Regions from separate parts of the Pseudomonas sp. HC1(2025) genome, predicted to be linked through region 1. Evidence: predicted binding sites of a transcription regulator. Region 1 holds the regulator's gene; the other holds the start of a gene.
What was found. The regulator FliA, encoded in region 1, starts transcription of late flagellar genes. The targets are predictions, from matches to a motif close to CTAAAGTTTNNNNNNNNNNNGCCGNTAA.
Positions count from the first base shown of each region.

Region 1 (3,226 bases):
CATTGCGCTGGTGAGCATGGACAGCTACCGCATCGGTGCCCAGGAACAGCTCAAGACCCTGGGCCGGATCCTCAATGTGCCGGTGACCCATGTCGACCCGGGCCAGTCCCTGGCCAACGCCCTCGACCCGCTGCTGCGCAAGCGCGTGGTGCTGATCGATACCGCTGGCCTGCAAGCCAGCGACCCGGCATTGCGCATGCAACTGGAAAGCCTGGCCGGGCGCGGGATCAAGTCGAAAAATTACCTGGTACTTGCAACAACCAGCCAGAAACAGGTTCTGACTGCTGCGTACCACAGCTACAAACGTTGTGGGCTGGCCGGTTGCATCCTGACTAAGCTGGATGAAACCGCAAGCCTGGGCGAAGTGTTGAGCCTTGCCATCAGCCATGAATTACCGGTCGCCTACCTGACCGACGGGCCGCGGATCCCGGATGACTTGCATCTGCCGCGCCGTCATCAGTTGGTCAGCCGCGCGGTCAGTGTGCAAATGCAGGACGAACCCAGTGAAGAGGCGATGGCGGATATGTTCGCCGACCTCTATCACAACCCAGCCAAGCGGGTCGGCTGAACGGCAACATGCAACACAGTGCAATGTACCTACATCGATGGTCTGCTACCGCGGCCACCCTATGTAGCCTGCGGCTAAGCAAGACAAGGTAAAGAAAGAACATGGGCAGCATGCATCCCGTACAGGTGATCGCGGTGACCGGCGGCAAAGGTGGCGTCGGGAAAACTAACGTGTCAGTGAATTTGTCCCTGGCCCTGGCAGAGCTTGGCCGCCGCGTCATGCTGCTGGATGCCGACCTGGGCCTGGCGAACGTTGACGTTCTGCTGGGACTGACGCCCAAACATACCCTGGCCGATGTCATTGAAGGCCGCTGTGAGCTGCGCGACGTGCTGTTGCAGGGGCCTGGGGGGATTCGTATCGTCCCGGCCGCCTCCGGCACCCAGAGCATGGTGCATCTGAGCCCGGCGCAGCACGCCGGCCTGATCCAGGCCTTCAGTGATATCGGCGACAACCTCGACGTGCTGGTGATCGACACTGCCGCCGGGATCGGCGAGTCCGTGGTCAGCTTCGTGCGCGCCGCGCAAGAAGTATTGCTGGTGGTCTGCGACGAACCCACCTCGATCACCGACGCCTACGCCCTGATCAAACTGCTCAACCGCGACTACGGCATGAACCGCTTCCGCGTGCTTGCCAACATGGCCCAGAGCCCGCAAGAAGGGCGCAACCTGTTCGCCAAGTTGACCAAGGTCACGGATCGCTTCCTCGATGTCGCCTTACAATACGTCGGCGCAGTTCCCTATGACGAGTGTGTGCGCAAGGCTGTGCAAAAGCAGCGTGCAGTCTATGAAGCGTTCCCTCGTTCGAAATGCGCGTTGGCGTTCAAGGCAATTGCTCAGAAGGTCGATACCTGGCCACTGCCCGCCAATCCCCGGGGGCATCTGGAGTTTTTCGTCGAGCGATTGGTGCATCAGACGAGTGCGGGACCGGTGCTATGACAGCCAGCGGCTACAACCTTTACAAAAAATCAGCGCGTGACAGCCAGGGCGAATTGATCGAGCGCTATGCGCCCCTGGTCAAGCGCATTGCCTACCACCTGCTGGCACGCCTGCCCGCCAGTGTCCAGGTCGAAGACCTGATCCAGGCGGGGATGATCGGCCTGCTCGAAGTGTCGACCAAGTACGACGCGAGCAAGGGTGCGAGTTTCGAGACGTATGCGGGTATCCGTATCCGTGGCGCGATGCTCGATGAAGTGCGTAAAGGTGATTGGGCGCCGCGTTCGGTCCACCGCAATACCCGGATGGTGAGTGACGCAATTCGCTCAATTGAAGCAAAAACCGGTCGAGACGCTAAAGATCACGAAGTTGCGGCCGAACTCCAATTGAGTCTCGACGATTACTACGGGATTTTGAACGATACCTTGGGCAGCCGCCTGTTCAGTTTCGACGACCTGCTGCAGGACGGCGAACATGAAGGGCTGCACGAGGATGGCGCGAGCGCTCACCAGGAGCCTTCACGCGACCTGGAAGATGAACGCTTCCAGGGCGCCCTGGCAGAGGCGATTGCCAATCTGCCGGAACGTGAGCGGCTGGTGTTGGCGCTGTACTACGACGAAGAGCTGAACCTCAAGGAAATCGGTGAGGTCCTGGGGGTCAGCGAATCGCGGGTCAGCCAGCTACATAGCCAATGCGCGGCCCGCTTGCGGGGGCGTTTGGGAGAGTGGCGAGCGCGCTGACAGGCAGTGTGGGGACAGTGCGAACGATAACCGCCACGGCGCAAGCCCGGCGGGAGCGGCCCGTGATGTGCCCCAGCAGTCCTTTTTGTGTAATGCCTGTTGAATGATATGGCGCGCCCAGGTGCTGGACGCGTTTAAGACTGCTTGGAGGTCGAATTGGACAAGAACATGAAAATCCTCATCGTTGATGACTTCTCAACGATGCGGCGGATCATAAAAAACCTGTTGCGTGACCTTGGGTTCACTAACACGGTCGAGGCGGATGACGGCATTACGGCGATTCCGATCCTCAACAGCGGGAGCATCGACTTTCTGGTAACCGACTGGAACATGCCTGGCATGACCGGTATCGATCTGCTGCGCCACGTGCGCGCTGATGAAAAGCTGCGCAGCCTGCCTGTGCTGATGGTGACCGCTGAAGCCAAGCGTGAACAGATCATCGAAGCCGCCCAGGCCGGGGTCAACGGCTACGTGGTCAAGCCATTCACTGCACTGGCCTTGAAAGAGAAGATTGAAAAAATCTTCGAACGCATCGGTCATTGATGCTGCCACGGGGGAGCTATGGAGCATAAAGAATCATCGCAGGCCGACTTTGAGTCGACCCTGAAAAAACATGCTCACCAACTCGTCGAAAGCCTGGAAAAAGGCCAGTTCGGCGACGCAGTGCAGTTGATCCATGAGCTCAACCAGACCCGCGACCGCGGCCTGTATCAGGAAGTGGGCAAGCTCACCCGTGAGTTGCACAGTGCGATCGTCAATTTCCAGATCGACCCGCACATGCCCCAGGCCGAGGAAATCTCGCAGATCACCGATGCCACCGAACGCCTGTCCTATGTGGTCAGGCTGACTGAGGCGGCAGCCAATCGCACCATGGACCTGGTGGAAAACGCCACGCCCCTGGTGAACGGCATGGCCAATGAGGCCAAGGCGTTGAGCGCTGACTGGGGTCGCTTCATGCGGCGCGAAGTGGGTGCTGAAGAATTTCG
Region 1 covers NZ_CP196017.1:4,124,889-4,128,114, reverse strand. The annotation lists gene flhF (flagellar biosynthesis GTPase FlhF) at 1-568, shown strand, start outside; gene fleN (flagellar synthesis regulator FleN) at 670-1,503, shown strand; gene fliA (RNA polymerase sigma factor FliA) at 1,500-2,240, shown strand; gene ACSSVH_RS18250 (chemotaxis response regulator CheY) at 2,409-2,783, shown strand; gene ACSSVH_RS18245 (protein phosphatase CheZ) at 2,802-3,226, shown strand, end outside.

Region 2 (3,226 bases), 2.0 Mb from region 1:
TTGAAGCTTTTGCCCACGCCGTCGGGGCTGTTGCCCTTGAACAGGCGGATGGTTTCGGAGTCGTAGCCAAAGAAATAGCCGTCCTTGCCGTAGGTGGTGTTGGACAGCAACTTGACCACCTGCGCCCGCGCCTCTGTGTCGCCAGGGGCTGCGGCGTCGTACAGCGGCTTGATGGTGGTCATCGCCACCTCGACATAACTTTGCAGGGTGGCCTTGGCGTTGTTGAGCAGGCGCTGGCGGGTTTCGGCCACCTCGGTGCGCGCCTGTTCCTTGAGAATCCACACCGTGGTCAGGCTGATGACCACCGCAAACAACAACACCGGCAATACGGCAAGGGACAGGACTTTGGCCTTCAGACTCAGACGCATGGATCTTCTCTCTTGTAGGGCAACGTTAAGAGGTTAACGGCCCGCAGAGAAAAAACTGTAGGAGCCGGCAAGCCGACTCCTACAGGGGGTGTTACAGGGTCATCGCGGCAAACCAGCCGAACACCAGCAACGGCAGGTTGTAGTGCAGGAAGGTCGGGACCACGGTGTCCCAGATATGGTGATGCTGGCCGTCAATGTTCAGACCCGAGGTCGGCCCCAGGGTGGAGTCCGACGCTGGAGAGCCGGCGTCGCCCAGGGCCCCGGCGGTGCCGACGATGCAGACGATGGCCAGCGGGCTGAACCCCAGTTGCACACACAGCGGCACAAAAATCGCCGCAAGGATCGGCACGGTGGAGAATGACGAGCCAATGCCCATGGTCACCAGCAGGCCCACCAGCAGCATCAACAACGCCCCCACGCCACGGCTGTGGCCGATGAACGCGGCGGAGGCCTGCACCAGCGTCTGTACCTGGCCGGTAGCCTTGAGCACTTCGGCAAACCCTGAAGACGCGATCATGATGAAGCCGATCATCGCCATCATCTTCATGCCTTCGGTGAACAGGTCATCGGTGTCGCGCCAGCGCACGATGCCCGATACCGAGAAGATCAGGAAACCCGCCAGGGCGCCGATGATCATCGAGTCCAGCCACAACTGGATAATAAAGGCCGAGGCAATGGCCAGCCCGGCCACCAGCAGGGTCAGCGGGTTGTATTGCACCGCCACTTGCTCGACCCGTTCGATTTTCTCCAGGTCATAGACGCGCTTTTTGCGGTAGCTGATAAACACCGCTACCAGCAGGCCGAACACCATGCCCAGCGCCGGGATGCCCATGGCATGGGTGACATTGACCTGGCTGATATCCACCCCGCTCTTGGCAACGTTGGCCAGCAGGATCTGGTTGAGGAAGATGTTGCCGAAGCCCACCGGCAGGAACATGTACGGGGTGATCAGGCCGAAGGTCATGACGCAGGCGATCAGGCGCCGGTCAATCTGCAACTTGGTCAGCACATACAGCAGCGGTGGCACCAGCAGCGGGATAAAGGCGATATGGATCGGCAGGATGTTCTGCGAGGCAATCGCCACCGCCCCCAGCAGGCAGATCAGCAGCCATTTGACGTGACTGCCGCCGGTAGCCTCCTGGCGGTCCACCAGCAGCAGGGCCTTGTCCGCCAGGGCGTGGGCCAGGCCGGACTTGGCAATCGCCACGGCGAAAGCACCGAGCAACGCGTAGGACAGCGCCACTGTGGCACCGCCGCCCAGGCCGCTGTTGAACGCGCTGAGCGTCGCGTCGATCCCCAGGCCGCCGGTCAAGCCGCCGACCAGCGCGCCGACGATGATCGCGATGACCACATGCACGCGGGACAGGCTGAGCACGAGCATGGTACCGACCGCGGCGATTACTGCGTTAATCATGGTTACCTCAAGACAGAAACATAAAAACAACACGCGCCGGCGCCCTGGCCAGATGGCGACCACGGCACACGCAGAAAGGGAGTTTTATTAGAGGGCGCGCACTTTGCAGCAGCCGGCGCGTCATGTCAAAGCGCGACGTCGCAAACAGAATTCAATTGATCGTATGAATAAAGAAAAAAACCACGCGGCCGATACAACGGATCATCTCTGTCGTAACGAAAGGTTAAGGATCTCCATGTCGCTCAGGCAGCTGTCCATTCAATGGAAAATCACCCTCCTCGCCGGCCTTTGTCTGTTGGGGATCGTGACCCTGCTGGTGGGTCTGTCGCTGTATCGGATGGACCAGAGCTCACAAAGGGTCCAGACCTCCAGCACGCAGATGCTCAATGTCGCGGCCCAATCGCGCATCGAAGCCCAGGGTGAAGTCCAGGCCCTGGGCATCCGCCAGCAATTTATGGACGCCTATCAGTACGGCCATGGTTTTTCGCGCCAGGTGCTGTTTTTGCGCGAACAGGCCGAGAAGCGCTTTCTCGATGCCTTCGACCTGCGTGAGGACCTGACCCGCCAGGTCAAGGCTGCCCTGCAAGCCAACCCGGACCTGCTGGGCCTGTCCCTGGTCTTTGAAGCCAACGCCCTGGATGGCAAGGATGAGCTGTTCGCCGGCCAGGCGGAGCTGGGCAGCAATGAAAAGGGACGCTTTGCCCTGTACTGGTCGCAGCCGACACCCGGCACGCTGACCTCGATGGCGCTGCCGGAAAGCGATATGTCCGACACCAGCGTCGGCCCCAGCGGCGAAAAGGCCAACACCTGGTTCACCTGCCCGCGTAGCACGCTCAAGCCGTGTGTGATCGAGCCGTACTTCTATGTGATCGACGGGCACAACGTATTGCTGACCAGCATCGTGTTCCCGCTCATGGTCAATGGCAAAGTCATCGCCTCGCTGTCGGTGGACATCAACCTCAACAGCCTGCAGGCCGTCAGCCAGAACGCCAGCCGCAAACTGTATGACGGCCAGACCAACGTCAGCATCATCAGCCCGGTGGGTTTGCTCGCCGGCTACAGCCCGGATGCCAGCAAGCTCAGCCAGCGCCTGGACAGTGTGGATACCGCCAGCGGCGCGCAACTGATCAGCGCCATGGCCAGCAGCACCCAGACCTACAGCCTGCGTACCGATCATCAACTCAAGGTCCTGGCCCCCTTCCAGCCCATTCCCAATGGCAAGTCCTGGGGCGTGTTGCTGGATGTGCCGGAAAAAGTCCTGATCGGCCCCGCGCAAGCCCTCAAGGCCGAGCTGGATGCCGACAACACCAAAGGCACCCTGCTGGAACTGGGCCTGGGCCTGCTCGCCGCCATCGTCGGCTTGCTGTTGGTGTGGCTGATGGCCCGCAGCGTGACCCGGCCGATCCTCGGCGTGGCCCGTATGCTGGAGGATATCGCCAGCGGC
Region 2 covers NZ_CP196017.1:2,081,464-2,084,689, reverse strand. The annotation lists gene ctpM (methyl-accepting chemotaxis protein CtpM) at 1-368, opposite strand, end outside; gene ACSSVH_RS09330 (Na+/H+ antiporter family protein) at 460-1,779, opposite strand; gene ACSSVH_RS09325 (methyl-accepting chemotaxis protein) at 2,018-3,226, shown strand, end outside.
Region 2: the regulator FliA is predicted to act here: its motif matches at 1,950-1,977, upstream of ACSSVH_RS09325 (methyl-accepting chemotaxis protein).